4 regions of the Rhizobium pantanalense genome follow, and region 2 is predicted to be linked to each of the others. Evidence: predicted binding sites of a transcription regulator. Region 2 holds the regulator's gene; each other region holds the start of a gene.
The links. Region 2 encodes PhoB, which activates phosphate uptake and scavenging genes when phosphate is short. Its sites were predicted from a motif close to TGTCATNNANCTGTCAT; they were not measured.

Region 1: the regulator PhoB is predicted to act here: its motif matches at 6,197-6,213, upstream of PH558_RS13610 (NAD-glutamate dehydrogenase).
Region 3: the regulator PhoB is predicted to act here: its motif matches at 5,227-5,243, upstream of PH558_RS19950 (DUF2794 domain-containing protein).
Region 4: the regulator PhoB is predicted to act here: its motif matches at 5,548-5,564, upstream of PH558_RS00755 (phospholipase C).

The regions. Positions count from the first base shown of each region.
Region 1 is NZ_JAQJCH010000004.1:364,536-372,244, reverse strand. Features, by position in the region: gene PH558_RS13615 (MFS transporter) at 1-1,205, opposite strand, end outside; gene PH558_RS13610 (NAD-glutamate dehydrogenase) at 1,254-6,044, opposite strand; gene pdxY (pyridoxal kinase PdxY) at 6,339-7,214, shown strand; gene PH558_RS13600 (carbonic anhydrase) at 7,287-7,709, shown strand, end outside.
Region 2 is NZ_JAQJCH010000003.1:139,803-147,511, reverse strand. Features, by position in the region: gene PH558_RS10095 (substrate-binding domain-containing protein) at 1-5, shown strand, start outside; gene pstC (phosphate ABC transporter permease subunit PstC) at 68-1,549, shown strand; gene pstA (phosphate ABC transporter permease PstA) at 1,546-2,880, shown strand; gene pstB (phosphate ABC transporter ATP-binding protein PstB) at 2,896-3,711, shown strand; gene phoU (phosphate signaling complex protein PhoU) at 3,763-4,476, shown strand; gene phoB (phosphate regulon transcriptional regulator PhoB) at 4,508-5,191, shown strand; gene PH558_RS10065 (GcrA family cell cycle regulator) at 5,385-5,912, opposite strand; gene PH558_RS10060 (aspartate aminotransferase family protein) at 6,338-7,537, shown strand; gene argF (ornithine carbamoyltransferase) at 7,612-7,709, shown strand, end outside.
Region 3 is NZ_JAQJCH010000007.1:193,047-200,755, forward strand. Features, by position in the region: gene PH558_RS19930 (ABC transporter ATP-binding protein) at 1-537, shown strand, start outside; gene PH558_RS19935 (ABC transporter permease) at 534-3,083, shown strand; gene PH558_RS19940 (Bax inhibitor-1/YccA family protein) at 3,279-4,019, shown strand; gene PH558_RS19945 (GNAT family N-acetyltransferase) at 4,140-4,697, shown strand; gene PH558_RS19950 (DUF2794 domain-containing protein) at 4,804-5,205, opposite strand; gene PH558_RS19955 (DUF1223 domain-containing protein) at 5,535-6,278, opposite strand; gene acnA (aconitate hydratase AcnA) at 6,535-7,709, opposite strand, start outside.
Region 4 is NZ_JAQJCH010000001.1:147,396-155,104, forward strand. Features, by position in the region: gene PH558_RS00740 (GNAT family N-acetyltransferase) at 85-675, shown strand; gene PH558_RS00745 (serine hydrolase domain-containing protein) at 845-2,200, opposite strand; gene PH558_RS00750 (cytochrome-c peroxidase) at 2,429-3,811, opposite strand; gene PH558_RS00755 (phospholipase C) at 3,831-5,459, opposite strand; gene cysE (serine O-acetyltransferase) at 5,784-6,599, opposite strand; gene PH558_RS00765 (WD40 repeat domain-containing protein) at 6,677-7,666, opposite strand; gene PH558_RS00770 (CobW family GTP-binding protein) at 7,666-7,709, opposite strand, start outside.

The DNA.
Region 1 (7,709 bases), on a different contig from region 2:
GCCTCCGAGAGGCTGACGCTGCGAGCGAGATAAGAGCGCGAGGAGGCCTGCACAGGCCCGAAGGCGATGCCGATCAGCAACCCGTAGGCGATATAGGCTTTTTCCGCTGCCGTGCCGAACAGGCCGCCGGCATCGGCGGTCGAAAGCGGCACGAGGCCGAAGAGCGTGAAGCCTGGTCCGGTCGATATGATGCCGAACGTCGCGACGAGCAGCAAAGTCAGGCTGATGACCACTGTCGTCTTCGATCCCAGCCAGCGATCGACATAGCCGGCGGCAAAGCAGCCAAAGATGGCGATGACGTTGAGGATGATGCCATAGATGCCGATTTCGATCGTGGCCCAGCCGAACATGCCAGCCGCAAAGGTGCCGCCGAGGATCAGGAGCCCGTTGACACCATCCTGGTAGATCATCCGGGCGATGAGGAAGAGGCTGATGCCACGCCGGCGCTTCAGTTCGCCCAAGGTCGCCGATAGCTCGCGCAGGCCCGAGCGAACGGCAGCGCGAAGTGGCAGGCCACGGGCGGCATCCGGCGTGAAGAGGAACATCGGCAGGATGAAGACGAGATACCAGGCGGCCGAAATCGGCCCGGTGATGCGTGCATCCTCGCCGAGCACCGGATCGAGGCCGAAGAGCGGCGTCAGGCCGAGAATGGTCTTGCCAGTCTGCGGACTGCCAGCGAGCCAGGCCACCACGGCGATCAGCACGATCATGCCGCCGAGATAGCCGAGCCCCCAGGCGGCATTCGACAGCCTGCCGACATCGTCCTTGCCCACCAGCCGTGGCATCATCGAATCGTTGAAGACGATCGAGAATTCGGCGGAGATCGACGCCAGGATCATGAAAATGACGGGATAGATAACGGGCGATCCGGGGGCTGCTTCCCAGAGGCAGAAAAGGCTTGCGATCTTGATGACGGCGAAGAAGGCGATCCAAGGTTTGCGGGCGCCGGATTGATCGGCGATCGAGCCGAGGACCGGCGAGAGGATGGCGATGATCACCGAGGAAATCGTCGCCATATTGCTCCATGTCGTCTGGGCGGAGACGGGATCGGCCGTCAGCCGCGCGACGAAATAGGGGCCGAAGATGAAGGTGGTAACGACCGTGAAGAACGGCTGGGCCGCCCAATCGAAAAACATCCAGCCCCAGATGCCGCGTGCCGGCACTTTGGCCGGCACGTCATTTTCAACAATTTCGGTTGCCACCAGATCCAGCCCTCATTCCCTTACCCGTTCGCAGGGTCGGGGCGGACTGTGTCACCTTGCCCGGCCGTTCGCAAGATCGCTGAGCAGGCCAGCGGCGACGGTGATGCGGGCGAGGTTGGGATCGCCGCTTTCGCTGAGGCCGCCAAGTTCTTCGGCGATACGATTGATGCGGATACGGTCTTCCGCATGCCATGCCTGAACCGGCTGCTTGTCCTTCGGATGGTTGGACAAAGCAGAGATGACGATATCGCGGCGGGCGCCGGCGATCTGGTCGAGGCTGCGCGCCAAAGCGAGGCTCTCATAGTGATCGCCGGTGACGATCCGGCTGCCGGCAAGCAGGAGGCGGCCGACGCGGAAGGTTTGCGAGACGGTGAAGTAGCTTTCGGCCGCCCGGTTCAGCGTATCGCCGGTGCGTTCGGCGATCTGCATGATCTCAGGCACGAGGACAAGCGCATAGATCGTGGCGATCTCCGAAGCGAGCTTCTCCGGCAGGCCGGCTGCCTGGTATTCCGCTTCGCGGGCTGCGATCTCGGCCGCGAAATCTGCCGGGATGTGGGTCAGGAAGACGGGTCGAAGCTTCTTCAGAGCTGCGCGAAGCCGGCTAACGGTTTCCTCGATTTCGCCCTTGGCCGCTCCGGTCTTCAGCAGCAGGCGCGTCAGCACGGTATAGACTTCGGTGATCTCGCCATAGACGCGGTTCTGCATCTGGCCGCCCACCTTACCGTCAAGCGCATCCGTCTCGTTCCAGAGCCGGTCGAGATCGAAGCCGTCGCGGGCGATGACGGCGGCCTTGACCACTTCGGCCGCTGATGCCGCCGTCGCATCCATCATGCTGACGGCAAAGCCTGGACCGCCCCGATTGATCGCTTCGTTGGCGAGCGCCGTGCCGATGATTTCACGGCGCAGGCGATGGCTTTCGATATCCGTGGCGTTCGAACGCTGCATCTTGGCCGGGAAGTAGCGGCTGAGCGTGGCTGCAAAATAGGGATCGTCAGGAAGGTCGCTGGCGACAAGCGCGTCGAAGAGCACGATCTTGGCATAGGAGAGCAGTACGCCGATTTCAGCGCGCGTCAGCGGCCGACCATTGGCGTAACGCTCGGCGAAGGTCTGATCGTCGGGCAGGGTCTCGACCTTGCGGTTGAGCTGCTTGGCCGCTTCCAGCACGCTCATGAAGCGGCTGAGTTCGAGAGCGTTGCCTGTGCCCTTGCGCTCCGTCAGCGAGATCGCCAGGGATTGCAGATAGTTGTTGCGCAGAACGAGCGCTGCCACCTCGTCGGTCATGGAGGCGAGCAGCGTATCGCGCTTGGCGCGTGTCAGCCGGTCGTCGAACATAGCGTTGGCAAGCGCGATCTTGATATTGACCTCGACGTCGGAGGTGTTGACCCCGGCGGAATTGTCGATGGCGTCGGAGTTGCAGCGCCCGCCCTTCAGGCCATAGGCGATGCGGCCCTTCTGGGTGACGCCGAGGTTGGCGCCCTCGCCGATCACCCTGGCGCGAACCTCGTCGGCCGTGATGCGGATCGGATCGTTGGCGCGGTCGCCGACTTCCGAATCCGTTTCGGAGGGAGCCTTGACGTAGGTGCCGATGCCGCCGAACCACAGGAGATCAACGGGTGCCTTGAGGATCGCCGTCATGATCTCGAAGGGCGTTGCGACCGCCTTGTCGATGCCGATCGCGGCGACGGCTTCCGGCGTCAGCGTGACCGATTTTGCCGCGCGGGAAATGATCATGGCGCCCTTCGACAGGACGGACTTGTCGAAATCCTGCCAGCTCGAACGCGGCAGGTTGAAGAGCCGCTGACGTTCTGCGAGCGTCTTGTCCATGTCCGGATCGGGATCGATGAAGATGTCGCGATGGTCGAAGGCGGCGAGCAAGCGGATTTTCGGCGACAGCAGCATGCCGTTGCCGAAGACGTCGCCGGACATGTCGCCGACGCCGACGACGTTGAAGGGCGTCGTCTGGATGTCAATGTCCATTTCGCGGAAGTGCCGCTTCACGGTTTCCCAGGCGCCGCGGGCGGTGATGCCCATCTTCTTGTGGTCGTAGCCGGCCGAGCCGCCCGAAGCGAAGGCGTCGTCCAGCCAGAAGCCTGCTTCCTGCGCCAGCGCATTGGCGGTGTCGGAGAAGGTGGCGGTGCCCTTGTCGGCGGCGACAACGAAATAGGGATCGTCGCCATCGAGCCGGACCGTATCGGCCGGCGGGATGATATCGGCGCCGGAAATGTTGTCGGTGATCGACAGCAATGTGCGGATATAGGTCTTGTAGGCCTCGCGGCCGGCATTGAAGATCTCGTCGCGGTTGCCGCCGACCGGAAGCTTCTTCGGATAGAAGCCGCCCTTGGCGCCGACGGGGACGATAACGGCGTTCTTCACCTGCTGTGCCTTCACAAGGCCCAGCACCTCGGTGCGATAGTCTTCAGCGCGATCCGACCAGCGCAAGCCGCCACGCGCCACCTTGCCGAAGCGCAGGTGTACGCCTTCCACCTCGACACCATAGACGAAGATTTCGCGGAAGGGGCGCGGTTCGGGCAGTCCATCGAGCAGCTTGGGATCGAGCTTGAAGGCGAGCATGGCCTTGGGGGTACCGTCCGCGTTCTTCTGAAAATAGTTGGTGCGCAGCGTCGCGTCGATAGCATTGACGTAGCGGCGCAGGATGCGGTCGTCGTCGAGGCTCGGAACGTCGGCAAGCTCGGCTTCGATGCTCGCATGCAGCTCGGAGAGCTTCTTCGTGCGGTTCTTGTCGCTGAGCTTCGGGTCGAGCGTATCGTGGAACAATCGGAAGAGCGATGCGGCGATACGCGGGTATTTGTCCAGCGTCGCAGAGATATAATCCTGCGAATAGGCGATGCCGGCCTGTCTGAGATAGCGGGAATAAGCGCGCAGCACATTGGTTTCGCGGGCGGAGAGATCGGCAGAGACGATCAGCCGGTTGAAAGCGTCGTTGTCGATCGTGCCGCCGAAGGCAGCAAGGAAAGCTTCCTCCAGGGCGGCGCCGTGGCGGGCGAGATCGATGGTCAGGCCATTGCGGGCCTCGAGCTCCATGTCGTGCAGCACGACATGGCCGGTCGATCCGTCCTTGGCCGTGACGTAGATATCGAAGGTGCGCTCGCTGATGACGTTGAAACCGAGATTTTCCAAGAGCGGTACGCGGCGCGACAGCGCCAGATTGCCGTCTCCATGGAAAATCTTCAGCGAGAGAATGTCGCCTGCCTCGTCCTTGCGGATATAGAAGCCGATGCGGATCGGTTCGGCACCGGTCGTGGCGATGATATCAGGCAGATCGGCAAAGGCGTCTTCCGGCGAGAAGGCCTCCTGGAAGGCCTGGCTGACGGAAATGCTCGGCGCTTTCGGGCCAGCCAGCATGGCGAAGCGCTCGTCCCAGCGGGCTGTTATGGCGCGGATCGCCTCTTCCAGCTTGGCCTGGGGAACATGCGGCGTCTTGCCGGCGCTGCGGCCGATGATGAAGTGCACGCGCGCCACGCCGCCTTCCGGGAAAGCCGGATAATAAGCGGAGACGCGCCCGTCATAGACCGACTTCAGGTAATTGCCGATCTTCTCGCGGACGACGGAATCATATTCCTCGCGCGGGACATAGACAATGACGGAGACGAAGCGGTCGAAATGATCGATGCGCGGCAATACGCGCACGCGCGGCCGGTCGGTCAGGTCGTTGATCTGCTCGGCGAAATTTGCCAGCAACGAGGTGTCGATCTGGAAGAGATCGTCGCGCGGATAGGATTCCAGCGTGTTTTCGAGCATTCGGCCGGAATGGCTTGTCGGATCGAAGCCGAAGTGATCCTTGACTTTCTGCACCTTCGAGCGCAGCAGCGGCACTTCCGCGGCAGCGCTGGTATAGGCCGTCGACGTGAAGAGGCCGACGATGCGTAGCTCGCCCGTTACGTTGCCATCAGCGTCAAAGCGCTTGACGCCGACATAATCCATATAGGCGCGGCGATGGACGATCGATTTGACGTTGGCCTTGGTGACGATCAGGAAATCCGGGCCGTCAAGAAAGGCGAGGATTTCCGGCGTGGTCGTGACGGCGTCCTTGCCCTGCCGGAGAACGCGGACATCCGGATTGGAGAGGATGCCGAGGCCGGTGCCGCGATCGCGCTCGACCTTGGCATTGGCGCCCTTGCCGGAATAGACATATTCGCGCATGCCGAGGAAAGTGAAATTGCCGTCGCGTAGCCAGGCAAGGAAGGCAAGCGCTTCGTCACGGTCATTCTTGCGGCGGCCGGCAGCCTCGTAGGTCGATAGTTCCGATATCACCGTATCGAGGCGCGACAGCATCGGCTTCCAGTCGGAAACGGCAAGATGCGTCTGATCGAGCACGGTCTGGATCCGCTTGGTCAGATCCGTCGCCTGCGCTGTCGTCAAAGGTGAGAGATGAAGCTGGATATGGCTGACGCGATGGGCCGGATCGCTCGGCTGATCGGCGGAATAAAGGCTCGGTTGCTTGCCCTTCTCGACGACCAGGATCGGGTGGATGGCCATATAGAGATCGCGGTAGCTGCTGGTCACTTCACCCATGATCGATTCATAGAGGAAGGGCATGTTGTGGTCGGTGATCGAGAGGATCGACACCGCAACGCCATCGGGTTCGATACCGGCGACCTGCTCGATGCTGACTCGCGGAGAGGTGCCGCTCCAGGCTGCCAGTTCCTTGGCCGCGTGCGTTGCGGCAAGGGCCAGCATTTCCGGGCTGTAAAGCTCCATGTCGTCATTGCTCGCCCGGCCGAACAGGATTTCGGGATCGAGATGCGCCTCGCCCGCTGCCGCGGCTATTTTGCGTGCCGCTTCAATCTGTTTTTCCCGTTTCGGATTGGTCTTGGGCGCCATGGAATTCCTCCCGATTTTCGAATTATGACGACAGTAGCAGAAGGTTTAGCGAAAAAACTGGCAAAAAGAATGCGAATTTGGTTGCTTTCGGACTGATTTTGGCCGGTTTTTTTAAAAATCTTGCCGGAATGCGCGATCTCGGTGCAAAGCGGATATCAGTGGTGTGACATTGGCGGAATCAACTCGTCAACAGAGGTTTTCATGACTCTGTGAAGTGCGGTTGACAGAGTGCCGTCGAAGGGATCATCAACGGCGCCATGGCAGTTTGAAGCCCTGAACTTGAAAGCTAGCATCATGTCGCAAGTGTCCGCCGGCACCGTTATCGTCATCTCCAGCCACGTCGTCCGAGGGTCAGTCGGCAATCGCGCCGCCGTTTTCGCGTTGGAGACTCTTGGCCATCCGGTGTGGGCGCTGCCGACGATCGTTCTCCCTTGGCATCCCGGTCATGGGCGTTCGACGCGGTTGACCTTCAACGAGGCGGATTTCGACCATGCGATCGACGATCTCATCGCCGCACCCTGGCTTTCGGAGGTCAAGGCGGTTCTGTCGGGATATTTTGGCAATGCTGCGCAGGCGCATTCCGTTGCAAGGCTCGTAACGGCTTTGCGGGAGAAGAACCCCGATCTCCTCTATGCCTGCGATCCTGTCATCGGCGATGCCGGCGGGCTTTATGTGCCTGAGGCGACGGCGGAAGCGATCCGCGACCATCTGATCCCGCTGGCGTCGCTCGCAACGCCGAACCGCTATGAGCTTGCCTGGCTTGCGGGAGCGCCCCTCGAGGATAACAACGCCATCATGGAGGCGGCTCTCGCGCTTGGCCCGTCGCGCATGCTGGTGACGTCTGCCGTGCCGATGATGGCCGGCGGCATTGGCAATCTCTATCTCAGCGGCCGAAATGCGCTGCTTGCCGAACATCGCAGCGTGGAAGGTGCGCCGAACGGGCTCGGCGATCTCTTATCCGCCGTGTTCCTGTCGCGCCTGCTTTCCGGCATGGATGAGGAGCGGGCGCTGCAGCTGACGACGGCCAGCGTCTTTGAAGTGCTGGCACGCGCCGTCAAGCGCGGCAGCAACGAGCTGACGCTTGCCGTCGATTCTGCAAGCCTGTCGACACCGATGGCCATGGTGCAGCTGAGGCATCTCGTCCACCCGGCGCAGCGGAAGAAAAGGTAACGGCTGGCAGCGACGGGAGCTTTTTGCAGCGCAGCAGTTGCCATCGGCCGAAGTGCATTGTAATCCAATATCATGCAAAGCTTTCCCGACACCCTTCTGAACGGTTATCGCAACTTCATGAGCGGGCGTTACGTCGATGAGCGCGAACGCTATCGCACTCTCGCCGAGCTTGGCCAAAGCCCATCGACCCTCGTGATAGCCTGTAGTGACTCCCGTTCGGCGCCGGAGATTATCTTTGACGCCGGGCCGGGCGAACTCTTCGTCATCCGTAACGTCGCCAACATGGTGCCGCCCTACGAACCGGACAGCAATTTCCATGCGACTTCGGCAGCGCTGGAGTTCGCTGTTCTGTCGCTCAAGGTTTCCGATATCGTCGTCATGGGCCACGGCCGCTGTGGCGGTATCCGAGCCGCGCTCGATCCCAATGCCGAACCTCTGTCGCCTGGCGACTTCATCGGTCGCTGGATGGCGCTGCTGAAGCCTGCGGCCGAACAG
Region 2 (7,709 bases):
TGTGACTGCTGAAGGGTCGAGCATCGGCGTGGATTTTCGCCGCGCCGGCGTTCGCCGGGGAATGGGAATGAGTGTATCGCTGCTGCTGTTGTGCTTGTCGGTCTTCGGCGCCTCCGCTTTCGTGCTGGGGCGGGTGAGGGCGGCTGTGCTATCGGGCGGCAGGCCTTCGTCCATGCATTCCCGCCTCGGCTATCACGGTGCCTATGCCGCCATATGGGCGATACTTCCGCCCCTAGCGCTCGTTTGCGTCTGGCTGATCGCGAGCCCCATCGTCATCGACCGTCTGGTGACAAAATCCTTTCCCGAGGAGGTTCAGTCTCTGCCGCCGGCTGAACTCAATCTTAGCTACGGCATGGTGCGCAGCATCGCCCACGGCATGCGCATGCTTGATCGCCGGGAGCTTGCTGATGTCGATGGCGGCAAGGCCGATCTTCAGTTGCTGCTGGCGCAGAAGGGCGTTCCGCTCGCCGTTCGCCCCACGGGCTACATGATCGCCGCCGCCAACAAGTATAACGGCATGCGTGAAGTGAGCCGATTGGTGATGTCGGCGGCAGCGATCATCCTGTCGCTGCTCTGCGCGGTCTACGGTCTGCGCGCCATTGCCCCGCGCTTTCGCGCCCGCAATCGTGTGGAACAGGTCATTCTCGGCGCACTGATCGTCGCTTCCTCTATCGCAGTGCTGACGACGGTCGGCATCGTCGTTTCCATGCTTTCGGAAGCCGCACGCTTCTTCGGCATGGTGCCAGCGAGCGAGTTCTTCTTCGGAACCGTCTGGGACCCGCGCTTCACCGGCGCCGGCGCTCAGACCTCAGGCACCTTCGGCCTGATCCCATTGCTGGCGGGCACGATTTATATCGGGCTCGTGGCCATGCTCTTCGCCGTGCCCATTGGCCTGTTCGCGGCGATCTACATGGCCGAATATGCCTCGGCTCGCGTCCGCTCCATCGCCAAGCCGATGCTGGAGGTTTTGGCCGGCATTCCCACGATCGTCTACGGCTTCTTCGCCCTTGTCACAGTCGGCCCCTTCCTGCGCGATATCTCCGCCGAGATCGACGGGCTGATGACCGGAAACTACAGAAGCTTCATCGAGGCGCAGAGCGTTTTGACCGCCGGCTTTGTCATGGGCGTGATGCTCATCCCTTACGTTTCGTCGCTGTCGGACGATATCATCATGGCGGTGCCGCGTTCGCTGCGCGACGGTTCGCTCGGGCTTGGCGCCACGCGGTCGGAAACGGTCAAGCGCGTGCTCCTGCCGGCTGCTCTTCCCGGCATCGTCGGCGCGCTGCTGATGACCGCGTCGCGGGCGATCGGCGAAACTATGATCGTGGTGCTGGCCGCAGGCGTTGCCGCGCGCATGCAGCTCGATCCCTTCGAGCCGATGACGACGGTCACCGTGAAGATCGTCAATCAGCTGACCGGCGATCTGGAGTTCACCTCGCCGCAGACGCTCGTCGCCTTCGCTCTCGGGATCACCCTGTTCTGCCTGACGCTGTGCCTCAACGTCTATGCGCTCTACATCGTCCGTCGATACAGGGAGCAATACGAATGAGCGACGTCGTATCCTCCTCTCAGCTCAACATGCCGCGCGGGCTGACGCCGGGTGCATCCGTGCACCGCGATATCGGCATCAAGCGGCGTTATGCTGCCGAACGCCGCTTCCGCGCCTATGGGATGACCGCCGTCATCTTCGGTCTCGTCTTCCTTATGATCCTGGTCTCGACCGTGGTCCGTACAGGCTATACCGCCTTCGTTCAGACCTCGATTACCCTACCGATCGAATTCTCCGAGAAGGTGATCGACCCGGCGGGTAAGCGCACGAGCGATCCGAAGGTGCTGATATCGGCCAACTACCCGGTTCTGGTCCGCGATGCACTGGTGAAGGCGCTTGGCATCGATCCGGGCAACCGTGCGCTCGTTCGCGAGGCGACGGCGATGGTGTCGGACGGCGCCAGGATCGCGCTGCGGGACAGGGTCGTCGTCAATCCCTCGATCATCGGAACGACGCAGAACGTCACCTTCCTCGCCAGCGCCAATATCGATTCCGCCAACAAAGGCCAGATCGATCTGAAGGTCGACGAGAAGGATCGAAAGGTGTCCGACCGTCAGGTCGCGTGGATGAAGAAACTCAGCGAAAGCGGCGCGCTTTACAAGGCCTTCAACAGCGGCCTCTTCGTATCGGGCAATTCGAGCCGGCCGGAAGCCGCCGGGCTCGGCGTCGCGCTGATCGGCTCGTTCTACCTGATGCTGACCGTTCTCGTACTTGCCTTGCCGGTCGGAGTCGCGGCGTCGATCTATCTGGAGGAGTTCGCGCAGAAGAACCGGCTGACGGATCTGATTGAGGTCAACATCAACAATCTCGCTGCCGTCCCCTCGATCGTCTACGGCCTGCTGGGCCTCTCGATCTTCATCAACATGATGGGTCTGCCGCGCTCGGCCTCGCTGGTCGGCGGTCTCGTGCTGAGCCTGATGACGCTGCCGATGATCATTATCGCCACACGCTCGGCGCTGCGGGCCGTGCCGCCGTCGATCCGCAGCGCGGCGCTCGGGCTTGGGGCTTCGCGGATGCAGATGGTCTTCCATCATGTGTTGCCGCTTGCGATGCCCGGCATTCTGACAGGCACGATCCTGGGGCTTGCCCATGCGCTTGGCGAGACCGCGCCATTGCTTCTGATCGGCATGGTCGCCTTCGTTGCCAACTATCCGGCATCGCCGCTCGATCCTTCGACGGCGCTGCCGGTGCAGATCTACATGTGGGCGAGCGAAGCCGAGCGGGCCTTCGTCGAAAGGACATCCGGCGCCATCATTGTGCTTCTCTTCTTCCTCGTCGCGATGAACATCGGCGCCATCCTGCTGCGCCGCCGCTTCGAGCGGCGCTGGTAAGGGAGGGCGCACGAAATGAACATGATGACGGAAGCCGCCAGCGAAAGAGCCTTGGCCAAGAAGATGACGACGATCCCCTACAAGATGATCGGCCAGGATGTTTCGGTCTATTACGGCCACAAGCGGGCGCTCTTCGACGTCAATCTGAAGATCCGCGCCAATACGGTCACGGCTCTGATCGGCCCTTCAGGCTGCGGCAAGTCCACCTTCCTGCGCTGCCTCAACCGCATGAACGATACGATCGAGACTTGCCGCGTCACCGGCAAGATCACGCTCGACGATCAGGATGTCTACGACGACAGCATTGACGTGGTGGAATTGCGCGCGCGCGTCGGCATGGTCTTCCAGAAGCCCAACCCGTTTCCGAAGTCCATCTATGAGAACGTCGCCTACGGTCCGCGCATCCATGGCCTGCATCGCTCAAAGGCCGATCTCCAGCATATCGTCGAAACAAGCCTGCAGAAGGCCGGTCTCTGGGGTGAGGTGAAGGATCGCCTCCATGACGCCGGCACGAGCTTGTCGGGCGGTCAGCAGCAGCGTCTGTGCATCGCGCGCGCCGTTGCCGTCAGCCCGGAGGTCATCCTGATGGACGAGCCGTGCTCGGCGCTCGATCCGATCGCGACCGCCAAGGTCGAGGATCTCATCCACGAGCTGCGGGAGAATTTCACCATCGTCATCGTGACGCATTCCATGCAGCAGGCAGCCCGCGTCTCGCAGCGTACCGCAATGTTTCATCTCGGCCACCTGGTCGAGGAGAACGACACCGATAAGATGTTCACCAATCCCGACGATTTCCGCACGCAGGATTACATCATGGGCCGTTTTGGTTGATGATGGCAGGCGCGCGGCTCCTTTCACACAGTTCACTTTGAGGATAGAAAAATGGTCTCCACTCACATTCTGTCAGCCTATGACGAAGACCTGAAGTTCCTGACGCGCCGCATTGCTGAAATGGGCGGCCTGGCCGAGCAGATGGTTAGCGACAGCGTACGCGCTCTCGTCAACAGCGACGCGGCTCTGGCCCAGAAAGTCATCTCCGACGACGTGGTTCTCGACCATGCCGAGCGCGAAGTCGGTGACAAGGCGATCGTCACCATCGCCCGCCGCCAGCCGATGGCAGCCGACCTTCGCGAAATCATGGGATCGATCCGCATCGCTTCTGACCTGGAGCGCGTCGGCGATCTCGGAAAGAACACCGCAAAGCGCGTCATCGCCGTGCAGGGCACTGGCGTCCCCCGCCGTCTCGCCCGCGGCATCGAGCATCTCTCCGAACTGGCGCTGAGCCAGCTCAAGGAAGTTCTCGATGTCTACGCGACCCGCTCGCCCGATAAGGCGGTGTCGATCCGCGAACGTGACGAGGAAATCGACGCCATGTACACCTCGCTCTTCCGCGAGATGCTGACCTACATGATGGAAGATCCGCGCAACATCACCACCTGCACGCATCTTCTCTTCTGCGCCAAGAACATCGAGCGCATCGGCGACCACGCCACCAATATCGCCGAGACGATCTATTACATGGCGACAGGTGCTCAGCCCGAAGGCGAGCGCCCGAAGGACGATACCGCCAATACCGTCGGCGCAGTGACGGAATAATCTGGAAGCGAAGAAAGGAGACCATAGGCGCATGGTTCCGAGAGTTGCTGTTGTAGAAGACGAGGAAGCGCTCAGCGTTCTGCTGCGCTACAATCTTGAGGCCGAAGGCTTCGAGGTCGACACGATCCTCAGAGGCGATGAGGCCGAGCTGCGTCTCCAGGAGCGCATCCCCGATCTCCTGATCCTCGACTGGATGCTCCCCGGCGTATCGGGCATCGAGCTCTGCCGCCGGCTGCGTATGCGGCCGGAGACGGAGCGACTGCCGATCATCATGCTGACGGCCCGCGGCGAGGAAAGCGAGCGCGTGCGTGGGCTTTCGACCGGCGCGGACGATTATGTCGTCAAGCCGTTCTCGACGCCGGAGCTGATGGCTCGCGTCAAGGCGATGCTGCGGCGTGCCCGCCCGGAGGTTCTCTCCACGGTGCTGCGCTGCGGCGATATCGAGCTGGACCGAGAAACCCATCGCGTCCACCGCAAGAGCCGCGAAGTACGGCTGGGGCCGACGGAATTCCGCCTGCTGGAATTCCTGATGTCCTCGCCCGGCCGCGTCTTCTCGCGCTCGCAGCTGCTCGACGGCGTATGGGGTCACGATATCTACGTCGACGAACGCACTGTCGACGTCCATGTCGGCCGCCTGCGCAAGGCGCTCAATTTCTCCAATATGCAGGATGTCATCCGCACCGTTCGCGGCGCGGGCTATTCCATGGAAACCTGAGCGGTTTGCCGCTCGGGTATCACTAAAGCATGTCGCGCAAAAGTGCGTAGCGGTTTTGCGAGAACGACATGCGCCAGACGGAAAACCTAAAGCACGGGAAGCGAATCTGAAAGATCGTGACGTGCTTTAAATAGCGGCGGAAATAGAAAAACGGGCCTCGATGGGCCCGTTTCTCATTGTCTTGCTGTGACTTTCAGCCGTTGTTGCGACGGCGGTCATGCACCGGCTGGTATGCCATGCGCTGATGATAGGTGCAGTACGGCGAAGAATCCGGGCTGTCATTGCCGCAGAAGTGGAAGTCGTCCTTCAGCGGGTCGCCGACCGGCCACTTGCAGGTGCGCTCCGTCAGTTCCGTCAGGCCGAGGCGGCGAGAGATCGGAACGACGACGTTCGATGCCGGACGATACTGGATTTCATTGACGGAATCGACCTCGATCTCTTCCTTCAGCATGGTTGCGCCCTGCTGGCGGGCGACGACCGTACGGGTGGCAACGCGCGATCCGTAGGTTGCGGTGCGGGGTGCTGCTGCGCTGCGCTTCGGCGTGCGCGCCGCGGTTGCCGTGCCGCCCGCCTTCGCTCGGCCAGGAAGGTTCAGGCGGTGCACCTTGCCGATGACGGCATTACGGCTCACGCCACCGAGCTGCGCAGCGATCTGGCTGGCGCTCAACCCTTCGGACCATAGCTTTTTCAGCTTCTCGACGCGTTCGTCTGTCCAATTCATGCCCTGTCTCCGCTGTCGCGTTTCCGATGGCAGAATCCCTCACCATTGCCTCGCATGGGAACGAGGCGCGAAACGCTCTAAAATTGTGGTGACTAGTTCCGCCGCATGCAGTCTAGCAATTGCTTTTTAACCTAGTGTGAGGCTGACTCCGTGACAAGAGTCGCGAGAATCTTGAGGAATCGATTTCGAGGTTTTCCCCAACTTGCTGCCCAGGCGTGGCATTTCTGCAATAGGCGCGGCTGAACCTATCTCTTTTGCCCGCAAGCGCTATCTCGCACCTGCTAAAGCGCCAGTTTTGTTGACATCGCGGTGCAAAACATCAATAGTGCCCAGGCCGCCGCAAGGCGGCATTTTTGATTTTTTCGGACCCGTTTCATCAAATGGAAGCGATCGGTCCTTAAAGTTGTGATCGAGGAGATATGGCCATGGCCGAGACCACGCCGCTTTATGACACCTATATGCGCGCTCCGTTACGGTTCGAGCGAGGCGAGGGCGTGTGGCTGGTCACCGAAAATGGCGAGCGCTACCTCGATTTCGCAGCCGGCGTCGCGGTCAACTCGCTCGGTCACGCTCATCCCCATCTCGTCGCCGAATTGAAGGCCCAGGCCGACAAGGTCTGGCATCTGTCCAACCTTTATGAGGTGCCTGGTCAGGAGAAGCTGTCGAAGCGGCTGACGGAAGCGACCTTCGCCGACAAGGTGTTCTTCACCAATTCAGGCGCCGAGGCGCTGGAATGCGCCATCAAGACGGCGCGGCGCTATCAATTCGCCAAGGGGCATCCCGAGAAGTTCCATATCATCACCTTCGAGGGCGCCTTCCACGGCCGCACCATCGCGACCATCGCCGCAGGTGGCCAGGAGAAGTATATCGAGGGCTTCGGGCCTAAGGCACCGGGTTTCGATCAGGTGGAGTTCGGTGATCTCGATGCCGTGCGTGCCGCCATCACGGATGCGACGGCTGCGATCCTGATCGAGCCGGTCCAGGGCGAGGGCGGCATTCGTCCCGCGACCAACGAGTTTCTGCGCGGGCTGCGTGAGATCTGCGATGAGCACGGCCTGCTGCTGATCCTCGACGAAGTACAGTGTGGCGTCGGCCGCACGGGCAAGCTCTTTGCCTACGAATGGGCCGGCATCAAGCCCGATATCATGGCGGTCGCCAAGGGCATCGGCGGTGGCTTCCCGCTCGGTGCGTGCCTTGCGACGGCGGAAGCCGCTTCCGGTATGAAAGCCGGCACACACGGTTCGACTTATGGCGGCAATCCGCTTGCCATGGCAGTCGGCAACGCCGTTCTCGACATCGTGCTTGCCGAAGGCTTCCTGCAGCATGTGCGCGATGTAGCGCTGGTGTTCCGCCAGGGGCTCGCCTCGCTCAAGGATCGCTTCCCGGATATCATCGAGGACGTTCGCGGCGAAGGCCTGATGCTTGGTGTCAAGGCGGCCATCCCGCAGGCGGAGCTGCTGCAGGCGATCCGCGCCGAGCATTTGCTTGGCGTGCCGGCTGGCGATAACGTCATCCGCCTGCTGCCGCCGCTGGTCGTCACGGCCGAAGAAGCGCGCGAAGGTCTCGCTCGCCTGGAGCGTGCTGCCGAGCGTGCGCGCGCTGCCCGCGTCAAAAAATCGGCTTAAGCTTATCGCCCGCATTTGGGGGCGTTCCTGCCCCTCGCGGGCGTTATTGTTTTTTCTGAAGTACAGGTAAGGACATGGCTTCTCCGAAACACTTTCTCGACCTCTCTGCCGTTCCGGCTGCCGATCTGCGCAATATCATCGACGACGCGATCGTGCGAAAAAGCGCGCAGAA
Region 3 (7,709 bases), on a different contig from region 2:
GAGAAACTCGACAGCGGCGAACTTTTGATCCGCGACACGCCGCTGCATAGCCTGAGCGAAGATCGCATCGCCGATTTCCGCGGCCGGAACATCGGCATCGTTTTCCAATCCTTCCACCTGATCGCCAACATGACGGCGCTGGAAAATGTCGCCGTGCCACTGGAACTTGCGAATGTCCGCGATGCCTTCGCTATCGCCAGGCGGGAGCTGGAAGCAGTAGGATTAGGCCAGAGGCTCAATCATTATCCCGGCCAGCTTTCCGGCGGCGAGCAGCAGCGTGTCGCCATCGCCCGCGCGCTGGCGCCTTCGCCAGCCGTCCTGATCGCCGACGAACCGACGGGCAATCTCGATACCGATACCGGCCGGCAGATCGCCGACCTGCTCTTCGCCCAGCAGGCCGAGCGCGGCACGACCATGCTGCTCGTCACCCATGATCCCGCCCTTGCCGCCCGCTGCTCGCGCCAGATCCGCGTCCGTTCCGGCGAAATCGAGAACGACAGCATGCGCACGCGCACCAACCAGGCAGCCATTGCATGAGCGCGGCGGCGGGACTGCGCCTGCCCCTCGCCTTCCGCCTTGCCCTGCGCGAACTGCGCGGCGGCCTTGGCGGCTTCTACATCTTCCTTGCCTGCATCGCGCTCGGCACTGGCGCGATCGCTGCGGTCAATTCCGTTTCCCGTTCGATCACCGACGCGATCGCGACGCAGGGACAATCGCTGCTATCAGGCGACGCCCGTTTCGAACTGCGCAATCGCGAGGCGACGCCGGAAGAATTCGCCTATCTCCAAAGCTTGGGCAAAATTTCCCGCTCCACCGGGCTGCGTTCCATGGCACGTCTGCCCGATGGCTCGGATCAGGCGTTGGTCGAGGTCAAGGCCGTCGACAACGCTTATCCGCTCTACGGCACCTTCCAGGCCGATCCTGATCAGCCCTTGTCGACGCTGCTTGCCGCCAAGGATGGCGCCTATGGCGCCGTCGTAGCGCCCCTGCTGTTGGAACGCCTGAACCTCAAGGTCGGCAGCGATCTGCTGCTGGGCAATACGAAGCTGCGCATATCAGGCACCATCCAAAGCGAGCCCGACGCCGTCTCCGAAGGCTTCGGCTTCGCGCCACGTCTGATCACCAGCCGCGACGCCCTGATCGCCTCCGGCCTGATCACCACGGGCAGTCTGGTCGAACAATCCTACAAAATCCGCATGGACAACCCCGCAGCTGGCATCCGCAATCTCACTGACCGCGCCAACGCCGCCTTCCCGCAAGCCGGCTGGTCGATCCGCAGCAGCGACCGCGCTGCTCCCCAGCTCGCCGACAACGTCACCCGCTTCTCGCAGTTCCTGACGCTGGTCGGCCTGGCGGCGCTCATCGTCGGCGGAGTCGGCGTTGCCAATGCCGTACGCGCCTTCCTCGATTCGAAGCGCACGACCATCGCTACCTTCAAATGCCTGGGCGCGCCGGCCTTCGTCGTCGTGCTGATCTATCTCATCCAGATCGCCGTCGTTGCGCTCGCCGGCATAGCAATTGGCCTCGTCCTCGGCGCCATTGCGCCCATGATCGCATCGCAATTCATGGCAGAATTCCTGCCGATTTCGACTGCGCCGCGGCTCTATCCCGGCGCGCTGACGCTTGCCGCTCTCTTCGGCCTCCTGACGACGCTGGCGTTCGCCATTCCGCCGCTCGGCCATGCCCGCGAGGTGCCGGCAACGGCGCTGTTTCGCGAGCAGGGCTTCGAAGCGCGACGCCTTCCCGGCTGGCCCTATCTGCTCGCCGCCGGTGTGCTGATGGCGGCACTCGCCGCCCTGGCGATCGTCACTGCCTATGATCGCTTCATCGCAGTCGTCGTCGTCGTCTCGATCGCCGGCGCTTTCGTGGTGCTGCGCCTGGTAGCAGCCCTGCTCTCCTGGCTTGCCCGCCGCAGCCCGCGCGTGCGATCGCCCGCTTTGCGCCTGGCGATCGGCAACATCCACCGGCCGGGCGCGCTCACCTCCTCCGTCGTGCTCTCGCTCGGCCTCGGCCTGGCGCTACTCGTCACCCTGACGCTGATCGACGGCAATATGCGCCGCGAACTCATGGGCCGCATGAGCGAACAGGCGCCGAACTTCTTCTTCGTCGATATTCAGGGGCCGGAACTGGAAGGCTTCCGCAAGATCGTCCTCGACATCGACCCCAAGGGCAAGCTCGTCGAAGCGCCGATGCTCCGCGGGCGCATCGTCGCCTTCAACGACGAGGATGTCACCAAGATGAAGGTGCCGGCGGCCGGCCAATGGGTGCTGCGTGGCGATCGCGGCATCACCTATGCCGATACGGTGCCGGAAAACGCTTCGGTCACCGAAGGCAAATGGTGGGACAAGGATTATAGCGGCGAACCGCTGGTCTCCTTCTCCGAAGAGGAAGGCAAGGCGCTCGGCCTGAAACTCGGCGACAAGGTCACCGTCAACGTGCTCGGCCGCAACGTCACCGCCAAGATCGCCAGCTTCCGCAAGGTGCAATGGCAGTCGCTGTCGATCAATTTCGTGATGATCTTCTCGCCCAATACCTTCAGGGGCGCACCGCACGCCTGGCTCGCGACCCTGACCGACACATCCGCCACCTCGGAGCAGGAAGCGGCGATCCTGAGGAAAGTTACCAATACCTACCCAACCATCACAAGCGTCCGCGTCAAGGATGCGCTCGATGTCGTCAACACGCTCGTGGGACAGCTGGCGACGGCGATCCGTTCCGCCGCCTCCGTCGCGCTCATCGCATCCGTGCTTGTGCTGGCGGGAGCGCTTGCCGCCGGCAACCGCGCCCGCACGCATGATGCGGTCATCCTCAAGACGCTCGGCGCGACGCGCGCGACATTGATCCGTGCCTTCAGCTACGAATATCTGATCCTGGGCGCCGCAACCGCCATCTTCGCGCTGGTCGCCGGCTCCGCATCCGCTTGGTACATCGTCAGCCACATCATGCGCTTGCCTTCTGCCTTCCTGCCCGATGTCGCTTTCTCCACCCTAGTTATTGCGCTGATTTTGACCGTCAGCATCGGCCTGATCGGCACCTGGCGCATCCTGGGCCAGAAGGCAGCGCCTGTTCTGCGCGAGCTCTGATTCGTTACGGAGATGAACCGGAAGCCGGCAAAACGGCTCGATATTACATCGATTTAACCTGCGCCGGATCGCTTGACCCTTGTGTATGAGGCCCGAAAGCCTCATATTCTGTGCAGGCATGCTGAGCTCCGCAGCGGCGCCTGGGCCTTGAAAGACCCGACACCGTAATCACATCGGAGCTTGAAAGAGGAAAACATGGCTGACTTCCGCAATTACCAAAACCGGGCGCAGAGCGGTGCGCAATCCGGTGCGATGATAGACGAGGGCCTTCGAGCCTACATGCTCAAGGTCTATAACCTGATGGCGCTGGGTCTGGCGATCACGGGTGTTGCCGCCTATCTATCCTTCTCGCTCGCCTTTGCAAACGGACAGATCACGGCCTTCGGCCAGGCGATCTATCTCAGCCCGCTGAAGTGGGTTGTCATTCTCGCCCCGCTGGCAATGGTCTTCTTCCTGAGCTTCAGGATCAACCGCATGAGCGTGGCCGCCGCGACGACGACCTTCTGGGTCTACGCCGCGCTGGTAGGTCTGTCGCTGTCGTCGATCTTCATCATCTACACCGGTCAGAGCGTCGTGCAGACCTTCTTCGTGACCGCCGCCTCCTTCGGCGCGCTGTCGCTGTTCGGCTACACGACGAAGCGTGATCTGTCCGCGATGGGTTCGTTCCTGATGATGGGTCTCTTCGGCCTGATCATCGCAACGCTCGTCAACATCTTCCTGGCTTCGTCCGCCCTGCAGTTCGCCATCTCGGTGATCGGCGTCCTGATCTTCGCAGGCCTCACCGCCTGGGATACACAGCGGATCAAGGAAATGTACTACGAAGCCGACGACGTGACCGTGGCTGGCCGCAAGGCGATCATGGGCGCCCTGTCGCTGTACCTCGACTTCATCAACCTGTTCATGTTCCTGCTGCAGTTCATGGGCAACCGCCGTTAATCGCACGGGATGAATGAGACATGAAAAGGCGGCCTCGGCCGCCTTTTTTTATTTGCTTGGGCAGACGCCCTGCGATTTGATAGCGCCCGTCGTAAATTCGCAGATCAGGCAATAGAAGCAATGTCCGTCAGCCTCCGCAGTGCAACTTCAGACGACCTTCCCCATATCACCGCCATCTACAGAGATTCCGTCCTGAACGGTACGGCAAGCTACGAAATCACGCCGCCGAGTCAGGAAGAGATGGCGGCCCGGTTCGAGGCAATCCGTGAAAAGGGCTATCCCTATCTCGTCGCCGAAGACGAGACCGGCGCGTTCCTCGGCTATGCCTATGCCTCCGCATTCCGCACGCGGCCGGCCTATCGCTGGATGGTGGAGGATTCGATCTATCTGGCGCCGGAGGCGCGCGGGCGCGGCGTCGGCAGATTACTCCTCGATGCACTCGTCGAAAGCTGCCAGAGACTCGGCTTCCGCCAGATGATCGCCGTCATCGGCGGCGCCCATCCCGCCTCCGTCGCCGTGCATCGCGCCGCAGGCTTTGCCGAAGTCGGGCTCTTGAAGGGCACGGGCTACAAGCATGGCCGGTGGCTGGATACGATGCTCATGCAGAAGGCGCTGGGCCAGGGTGCGGAGAGCGATCCCGATCCCTCGGTTTATCCTGGGACGTTATTTGGGGAATAGTATTAGTATCGGATCTATGAGTCCGCAGAGCCTGTGACACCCCCTCTGTCACTTCGTGACAGAGGGGGTGTCACACTCGCCACAAGCGCGAGCCAATGACGAGAAACTACTTCTCCACCAGCTTCAGCTGCTTGTCGAAAACTTTCAACACTTGGTTCAGGTCATGACCGCGTTTCAGGATCATGCCGTTGGTATTGACGACGGAAAAGGCGCCCTGCTTCGCGGCGAGCTTCGGATTCTTTTCGATGCGGAAGAGCGGCATTTCGCCGGAGCGCTTGAAGACGGAGAAAACCGCCTTGTCCTTCAAATGGTCGATGGCGTAGTCGCGCCACTCGCCTTCGCCAACCATGCGGCCATAGATCCAGAGAATCGCATCCAGCTCCCGGCGATGAAAGGTCACCGGTAGCGGGTCCTTGCTCTGTTTGTATTCTCTGAGATCAACGACGACGGATGAATTGGTATCTGCGGAACGGCTTTCACCGTGTCTCAAATCCGGCTGATCAGTCATCAATCCCCCAGGGGCTATCTCATGACAGGAGAATGACAGTTTGCCTCAGCCACATCAAATTGCAAGACGGCTGGCGGCTCACAATTTCTTTCCCAGCTGTGAAAGCACCTCGTCAGTGCCGCATTTCAGCCAAAACGACGCCCAATTTACAGGAAGTATAGAGGACTGTTTGGCGCCGCCGCGTCAAACGGCCCGGCCGGGACGCATCGATTAAACCCCAGCCCCGAATGCGTCCTCGCCGGGCACCTCCCCTATTGGGCATCAGCCAAAATAGGAAGCCTTTCGACCACGCCAAAATGGAAGACCTCCGGCAAAGCTGGAAAAACCGCTCAGCCGTCCGAACCGACCGTCAGAACAGTCGCCCCGAGAATGGCAGCCGGATCGCCCGAAGATGTCGACGACTGCAGCAGGATCGCGAGGCCTCGCCGGCCGGCCTTATCCAGCACGGTCGACGGCAGCACGAGGCTCATAGCCTTGCCGTCCCACATGCCGACTGTTTCGACATCGGATACCGCGTGCATATAGGCAATCTGCTGGCCGTTGTTTTCGCCGCCTTTCGGCGCCACCATCTGTTCCTTGTCGAAATAGACGGCAACGACATTCGCCCTGCCCTGCCCGGCGCCGATCTTGATCTCCAGCTCGTCGCCCTTCATGGCGGCATTCACCGGAACCGTCAGCCCTTCGCCAAGGCGCTGAAAATCATCGAGCTTGACGTTGATGGCATCGAGATCCGCGCCGTTCATGTGATCCCTGCCATTGACGATCGCCTGCGGCGTATAGACGCCGCTGCGGCCCATCGTCCGGGCGTAGGCATATTGGCGCGCCGTATTATCCTTGGACGCCATGGTGTCGTTCCAGCCGAGATAGTTCCAATAATCGACGTGATAGGCGAGTGCCACGACATTACCCTGGCGGATCAGCTTGCGGAAAGCGGCATCGGCGGGCGGACAGGAAGCGCAACCTTGCGAGGTAAAGAGTTCGACAACGCCCTTGATCTTCGCAGCCTCCTGCGCATGCAGCGAACTTGCGAGCGCAATGCCTGCCAGAAGTGGAGCCAAAAACCGAAGGCGCATTCTATCTTACCTCTGCATCCAATCTCGAGCGCCGTCTGCCTACACGGGCTCTGCAAAACTCGCGCTTTTTGGGGCGACCAGGCCACATCAAGCCCGAAAAATCTGAAACAAGAGATAATAGTTTAACGCGATGACGCAAAGTCACGATGGGGTGAGGCCGGAGTGAGCGGAAGCCTCGCAGTACACATCACCGTGAAAAACAAGAGGCCGCCGGAAGAGTTTTCCGGCGGCCTCCCATAACAGCGTTTAATGCCTATCAGGCAGCGAGATCGCGCAGAACGGTCTGCAGGATGCCGCCATTGTTGACGTAGACGACCTCATCCAGCGTATCGATGCGGCAGATAATCGGAACGTCCTTCACCGAGCCGTCGCCATAGGTGATCTTGGCGATCTTACGCTCGCGTGGCTTGATGTGCTCAAGGCCTTCGATCGTGACCAGTTCGTCGCCCTTCAGACCGAGGCTTGCCCAGGTGGTGCCTTCCTCGAAGACGAAGGGGATGACGCCCATTCCCACAAGGTTCGAGCGGTGGATGCGCTCGAAGGACTGGGCGATCACGGCGCGGACGCCGAGCAGGTTCGTGCCCTTGGCAGCCCAGTCGCGCGACGAGCCGTTGCCATATTCGACACCGGCGAAGATGACGAGCGGAACGCCCTCGGCCTTGTACTGCATGGCCGCATCGTAGATCGACGTCTCTTCCTTGGACGGATAATGGATGGTGTAGCCACCTTCCTTGCCGTTCGGGCCGAGCATGTGGTTGCGGATGCGGATGTTGGCAAAAGTACCGCGCATCATGACTTCGTGGTTGCCGCGGCGCGTGCCGTACTGGTTGAAATCGGCAACGCCGACGCCGTGACCGAGGAGGTACGAGCCGGCCGGAGAAGCAGCCTTGATCGAACCGGCCGGAGAAATATGGTCGGTGGTGATCTTGTCGCCGAAGAGGCCGAGAACGCGAGCGCCCTTGATGTCGGAAACGCCGGCGCCCTTTTTGCCCATGCCCACGAAGTAAGGCGGGTTCTGCACATAGGTCGAGTTGTCGTCCCAGGCATAGGTCTGGCCCGGAGGAACCTGCACGGCCTGCCAGTTGGCATCGCCCTTGAAGACGTCGGCATACTTGGTTTCATAAAGCTCGCGGGTGACGTACTTCTGGATGAACTCCTGAACCTCATGCGAGGTCGGCCAGATGTCCTTCAGATAGACCGGCTTGCCGTTCTGGTCTTCGCCGATCGGCTCCTTCGTCAGGTCGAGCTGCACCGAGCCGGCGAGCGCGTAGGCGACGACGAGCGGCGGCGAAGCGAGATAGTTCGCCTGGACGTCAGGCGAGATACGGCCTTCGAAGTTGCGGTTACCGGAGAGGACGCCCGATACGATCAGGCCCTTGTCGTTGATCGTCTTCGAGATCGGCGCCGGCAGCGGGCCGGAATTGCCGATGC
Region 4 (7,709 bases), on a different contig from region 2:
GCTGCCCCCGTAGCCAGCCGGGGCGGCACCCTCACAATAGTTCGTCACCACCGCTGATAACGGTATTGGGCACGGGAGGCCGAGATGGCCGCTGTTCTTGATTCTGTCCGCGCATTCTTTGCGCCGTCCACATTCACCCTCGACCTGGAAAATGCAGGCGATGTCGTTGCGCGTGAAAACCTGCTGGATCGCGCCATGGGGCCAGACCGCCGCAAGAAGTCGTCGGAAAAGCTGCGCCAGGGCCGGGTGCCGGCTGAGGGCCTGGCGCTGGTCGCGCGCGATCGCGCCGGCCATGTCATCGGCACGGTCCGTCTGTGGAACGTCGAAGCCGGCGTCGATCGCGAGACCCGTCCGGTCGATGCGCTGCTGCTCGGCCCGCTGGCGATCGATCCCGCCTATGAAGGCAAGGGCATCGGCTCCGCGCTGATGCGCGCCGCCATCCTGGAAGCCAAGAAACGCGGCCATGGCGCGATCCTGCTCGTTGGCGATGCGCCTTACTACGAGCGTTTCGGTTTCTTCGCCGCAAAGACACGCCATCTTGTCATGCCAGGCCCGTTCCAGCGCGAGCGCTTCCTGGCTCTCGAACTCAAGGAAGGCTGGCTCGACAGCGCCGCCGGCATGATCGTCGCCAGCGGCCGCAAACTGGCCCAGCCGCCGATAGCAAAGGCTGCATAAAGAGAACAAGCAGTTCTGAAGAAGGCCTTCGCCCAGTCAGGTGCCAGCCTTTAACCGAAATGTGGAATGCGTCTGTCGTAAATATTTATCGCGAAACTCTGGGTTTTGTCAGGGAGGTTTACGACAGGAGTTTACAGGAAGGTTTAGTCCTGAGGGTTTGTCGGGAAAGTCAGGACTTTTTCAACGCTGTGACAATCGCATACAGCAGCTTCGCGTTGCTGTAACCGATATCTTCGCGGGTCAATCCCATCCGCAGAGCCACGAGTTTAAGCGAAGGAATGATCGCAATCACCTGACGGAGATGCCCTTGCATCATGAATGTGTCGACCGGTAGGGTAAATCCTTGACCCGGGCCTAACCAAAGCTGTCCGCGGCCATAAGCGGGACCATGTCCCTCGTCGGAGGCTGGCACAGGCGAGCGCATATAGTCCACAAAGCCGCTCGGCAAAAGCTGTTTACCGTTCCACTCCCCGTTCAGGCGCAGGAATTCGCCGAAGCGGGCCCAATCCCGGGCATTAGCGAAGAGATAGGCCTCGCCGAGAAATGTGCCGGAAGGATCCGCTTCAAGAACGGCGCTAGTCATGCCCAGGCGCTTGAACAACCGTTCCTGCGGAAACGCCTGTGCATCTGCCCCAACCGCATTCTGCCAAAGCCGCGCCAGCAGAACCGATGAGCCACCTGAATAATTGAATTTTGTGCCGGGCGGAGCGACAAGAGGCCGGTCTCTCGCGAAAGCCGCTGCATCTTTTGCAAGATCCTCCAATATATAGGTATCAGGGAAATTGCCTTCTTCACTCCATTTTAAGCCGCTTGTCATGGACATCAAATTGGCCACGGAAATGTCCTTGCGTGCATCATCGGCCCATTGCGGGAATAGATTTTTCTGATCGAGCGACAGCTTTCCGTCCTTGATCACCAAGCCGACCAGTGCCGCGTTCACGGTCTTCGTCATCGACCAACCTAGCAATGGCGTCGAAGGCCCGAAGCCTTCACCATAGGCTTCACCGACAATGTGTCCATCACGAACAACGACGATCGCGCGCATTCCAGGTCCCTGAAACGCCGGATCATTCAACACAGCCCGTAAACGCTTGTCGTCCGACAACTGCACCCTGTCGCCTGCCGGCCAGAGCGCATCAGATGTCTTTGGAGGCAAAGAAGTTGCGGCAGCGCGAGAATGGACCTCTTCCATTGAATCCAGAGCGCAACCTCGTCCCTCCTCGTATTGGGCGTAACGTCTGGCGAACAGGCCCAGATATGCCACTTCGACACGTTGTTTGCTGGTATCGACCTTGATCCTCATTCGTTTAACGGTGTGCGAGAGCGCAAACTCCACGTCGGTTGCAATGACCGCATCCGCGTCGCGTTTTGCAATGAACACGTTTGAGCAAACCATATTAGCTGCATAGCCCGTGGCGACCAGCAGTAAATCGGGAGGGCTGATGGTCAGCCACCCGCTCACTGCAGAAACCCCAAAAACTACGATCACGATAACAACAACGGAGAATTTTCGAAATCGGCGCATGTTTCGCGACCTATTAACGAGACAATCGAAAAGCCACGAAAGATATCGCGAAATTCCCAATTAAAGCGACAGTCTTGCGACTTGATTTTACGGCGTCGCAAAATGCCTGCCGAAGATATTTCCAACAAAATAATCCGTCCGAAAGGCCCATGCCACAAGGGATTCGGTACCAGTGTCAAACTGGGTTCGACATTTAACTTAGGGGCTGGTAGTCGGGCGGAGGCGTTTCTATTTCGCAGCCTTGATGCCGTCCTTCGCCGGATCGTATCCATCCGTCAGCGTTTTCAGGAAAGCGACGACATCGGCGATCTCGGCGTCATTGAGCGCGGGTGCATCGCCGGGCTTGCGGTTCATCGGTGCGTCGATGACGTCGATGTTGGCCTGATACTGCGCCGGCAGGTCATCATATTTCAGCACCTTGCCGCTTGCATCCTTCGGATAGATTTCCTCCGGATTGGTATCGCGCTTGACGTAGAAGCGGGTGACATCCTCCAGTGTGCGGTAGACGCCATTGTGGAAGAAAACGTGACGGGTAGCGACATTGCGCAACGTCGGCGTTTTGAACAGCCCGCAATTCTGCTGCTGGGCGGAATAGGTGTCGTTGCGCAGCGGGCCGCAAATGCCGGTGTCGTAGTAATGCGCATCGGCATTGGCTGAAATGGCGGGATTGCGCGGTGCGCCGAGCGCCTCGAACTCGAAATCGGTGAAGTTCGGCATTTGCCCATCGCCGGTCATCTTGTCGAGGTGGCAGGAGGCGCAATTGCCCTTGTTCGCATCGTCGAACAGTTTCAGACCCCGCGCTTCCGCATCCGTCAGCACTGCCTTGCCGCGCAGATAGTAATCGTACTTGCTGGTATAGGGATGGAAGGAGTTTTCCTCGATCTGATAGCGGGCGAGCGCGAAGCCGATCTCGGAGATCGTCATGTCCTGATCGTTGAGGATATTGTCGCCGAAGAGCGCCGAAATCTCCTTGCCGTAACTCTCTTTTAGCTTGGCATAGACGGTGGCCGCATCGGCATTCGCCATTTCGAAAGGCGAGATCATTGGCTGCAGGGCTTGCTCCTCCAGCGAATCGACCCGCCCATCCCAGAACATGCCGCCCTGCGGCACGAGGTTTACTGCGGCTGCCGCTTCGGCCTTGACGACCGCTTGGGCGGTCAGCGGGCCGGTGACGGCGGCGGGGGCATTGGCGAGAGCCACGCCCGATGCTTCGGTCATCGGCGAGGCTTCCGCCGCTTCGTCGGCAGCGCTCTCTTCTCCGATCGAGAAGGAAGGCGTCGACATTTTGTAGGCGAGGCTCGGCACCGCGCGAATGCCCGGCCGATCGAGATGCGGGCCACCGAGCTGGACGGCGAGGCCATTGGCCGGCGCATAGTGGTTGGCCGGATCATGGCAGGTGGCGCAGGATATCTGGCCGCCGCCTGAAAGCGATGGATCGAAGAACAGCTTCTTGCCAAGCTGGGCCATCGCGCTCAGCAGTACCCGGTCATCATAGCCATCAGTTGTCGAAGCACTGGCGGCCGGTTCGCTTGCCATGCCGACAGCCGCACCCGCAAGCGACAGGCCCGCGAGTGCGATGAGCGGCAGGAGACGGCGGTTGATCAAGGGCATTTCCGTCTCCCTTATAGTCTTATGATGCCTGATTGCCTGTCTTCGGATCGAGGATCAGCTTAGGCGTATCACCCTTGGACCAGTCGAACATGGTGTTCAGCGAGCCCGAGAGCACATCGAAGGAGCCGCCGCCGAGGCGGGCGCCGGCCATCCAGTTGTCTTCGATGAAACGCATGACGGAGGTCTGGTCGGTCAGCGTATGGTCGACGAAGTTGACCTTGGCATAGGGCGAGATGACGAGCAGCGGCTGGCGCGTGCCGTAGCCGCAGCGTCCCTGCGCCGGCTGGCCGTTGACGCCGGGCAGCGCGGTGCCGGTGGAGCAGCTGTCGCCGCTCAGCACGTCATAGCCCTTGACGGGGATTTTCGATGGATTGACGACCGCATGGGCATGATCATACCAGCCGTCGGAATCGTCGTAGAGGATAATGATGGCAGTATCCTTCCAATCCGGCGAATTCTGCACGGTGTTGACCACCTCAGTTACGAATTCCTGCTCGTCGAGCGGATCGGAATAGCCGGCATGGCCGTCCTGATAGGCCGGCGCCTTCAGGAAGCTGACTGTGGGCATGTTGCCGTTCTTCACCGCCGCATAGAAGTCGGTCATGTCATATTGGTGGTTTGCTGCATCCGTCGTGCCGATCGCCGCCACGGAAGAGGGGCGCGCATGCGTCGGGTTGGCGGTCGAGGCGTAATACTGGAACGGCTGGTGATGCGGAATGTAGTCGGTGTAGTTGACCTTGGTGATGGTCGACGTGGTCGCGCGCTTGCAGCCTGTCGTGCCATCCGGGTTGGTCGCCGTCAGATCGAAACCGCCCTCGAAGAAGCCCCAGGTGATCTTGTGCTCATTCAGCATGTCGCCGATATTTTTGCCATACATCAGCGCGGTCTGGCCGACCGAACAGACGTCGCCGGTCGGATCGAAGTCGCTGATCGCAGTCCAGCCGCCATTACCGTCGGGCACGATGCGGCCCTTGGAATAGGTGCCGTCGCTTTCCAGCGTATAGCCAGGCGGCAGGATGGCGCCATTTGTCTGGCCGGAGATGAGGTTCAGCGCGCCCGGTGTCGAGGGGCCGAAATTGGTGGAGAAGGAATTGTCGCTCATCGCATAGTGCTGAGCATAGTTCCAGTAGGCCGTAACGGTGTTGCCGTCGTAATAGCCCATGACCTGTCCCTTCGTGCCGAAGGCGCCGGCAGCACCCTTGGTGCCCTTGCCGGTATTGGCTGGGAAAAGATCCATGGCGAAATTGTTGTAGGCGGCCTGTTCGGCGGTGTAACCGTGGTTCTGCGACTGGGTTGCCGCCTGCGTGCGGTCGAGCCGGAAGGGGGCAACCGCATCGGCGCCGTTTGCCGTGTTGGTCTTGTTCGGATTGTTGTCGAGAAGGCCAGCATTGGCGAGCGTGTTGATATCGGTCGGCGTACTGTCGGCCGCCTTGAATGCCGGTTCGCCATCGACATTTGCAGCCTTGGGGTAGGTTGCGAAATAATGGTCGAAGGACACATTTTCCTGGAAGATCACGACAAGATGCTTGATGGGGGTTGCGGTATTCGGTATCGGGCTTACGTCAGCGGCGTCGGCGGTGGAACAGAGCAAAACAAGGCCAAGCGCGCTGCCGGCTGCAAGGGCGGCGCGACGTGAAAAACTGGTCATCGTCATATCCTCTTCGAGTGGGGGGCATTGCTCCGACGCATTTGCGCCACGCCGGGCATAGAGAACCCTTTCGAGCTATCAATGGAGTATGACAGTTCCATGAAGGGCGCGGACAGGCGATTGCGTCATTGATATGGCATCTCCGGCAAGCACTTGATTCTGCTGTGCTGGATGCAGAACGGTACGAGACGCCTGTCCGGAGCGTTTACAGTGCTACCTTATGTCACGGACTGCCAGCGGGGTGTTTCCTCACCCTCCTCGTGCTTCGACACGGCCCTTGGGCCTCCTCAGCATGAGGTAGCCACAGTCCTTCATTCGGTGAAATCAGATATTCTGATCCATCGTCTCAGCCGGAATCTCGTCGGCGCGATGGATGCGCACGACCACAGCCGGGACGCCTGCAACGGTGCAATGCGGCGGCACGGGTTTGACCACGACGCTGCCCGCGGCAACCTTGCTGAAGGCGCCGACTTCGATATTCCCGAGGATCTTGGCGCCGGCGCCGATCATCACACCGTGGCGGATTTTCGGGTGACGGTCGCCGCTCTCCTTGCCCGTACCGCCGAGCGTGACGTTCTGCAGGATGGAGACCTCATCCTCGATGACGGCGGTCTCACCGATGACGATGCCAGAGCCGTGGTCGAGCATGATCGAGGTGCCGATCTTCGCGGCCGGATGGATATCCGGGCCGAAGACGAGCGAGACGAGATTGGAGAGCCAGCTCGCAATTTCCTTGCGGCCCTCCGCCCAGAGCGCATGGGCGATGCGGTGCGTCTGCAGGGCGTGGAAGCCCTTCAGATTGAGAAGCGCGTGCAGGTAGGTAGTGCAGGCGGGGTCGCGGGTTCGCACGGCAACGAGATCTGCTTCGGTTGCCTGCAGGAGGACTGGATATCGCGCCAACACGTCCGACAGCAGCGACAGCATGTTACCATGCTCGATCCTGACGACGCAGAGCCGGGCGGCCAGTACGTTGGCAAGGCTTTCGGCATCGGAGTTTCCGGCAAGCAATTGCACCTGCAGCAGCGGCGCAAGCGTCGGCTCGCGCGCCGCCAGTTCGGCGGCTTCGCAACGGATCACGTCCCAGACGTTTTCGGCTGGGGCAGGTGGATTTCCGGCGATTGCCGTTCCTGACTGAGGCATAATCCTGTCTCTCTGCATCTCATTGTTTTCACGCAATTCCGGACGGAAAACAGCTGTGCACTTTTCTTGGAATTGCTTTAACCGGAGATGTCCACGACACCGCAGTCGCCGGCTTCGGAGGCGAAGGCGAGCAGCTTGCCGGACTTGCTCCAGCTCATCGATGTGATCGCACCCTTGCCGGGCCGGCGCAAGAGCGCTTCCTTGGCGTCGCCGATGCGAACCGCTAGGATCATACCATCGATGAAGCCGATGGCGAGGATATCCTCGGCGGGATGGAATTTTACGGAGGTTGCCATGATGTTGGCGCGCGTGCCGAGCTCCAGCGGTGCCTTGCCCATCGGGCCATCCTTGCCCTGGAAGGGCCAGACGATCGCCGCCGGTGCGCCCGACGAGGCAAGCCACTTGCCCTTGTTGGACCAGGAGAGCGACTTCACTTTGGCGGGATAGCCGGTCATGCGCATATGGCGCGCTTCGGCGCCGGGCTTTGTATCCAGCTTCCAGCCGTGCAGCGCATTTTCCTGCATGGTCGTGACGATGAACTGGCCATCCGGCGAGAAGGTGACGCGCGTATGGGCGCCTTTCCATTCGAGATTGATCGGCTGACCGCTCATGCCGACCCAGTGCAGGGATACGCCGTTATAGCGGGCAACCGCGATGCGCAGGCCCTTGGGAGCGAAGGCGATGCCTTCGACGGTACGTTCTTCCGGAAACTCTTTCGTCGTCCCGTCGGAGAGCCGTACGAAGGTGCTCTTGCCGTAGGAATAGGCGACGGCGCCCTGCGGGCCGGCTGCAAGCTGGCCGATCCATTTGCGCGGCGCTTCGGCCAGTACCGTTGTGCTGCCATCGGCTGCGATCCGCAAGACCTTGCCGTCCTCACCGCCCGAAATCAGGCTCTCGCTATAGGGATCGCGGATGCAGGTCAGCATTCCGTGATGGGCTTCGGTAACCTTCTCGCCGCCTTCGAGGCGGTGGACTGCGCCGGCGGCGCTGGCGAAGAAAGGGGTATCACCTAAAAATTCGACGGCCAGAACGTGGCCGTCGATATCAAGCGGAGCAACAGTCGGCATCAGGCAGACGCCTCGCACGCCTTGAAGCTGGCTTCCAGCTTTT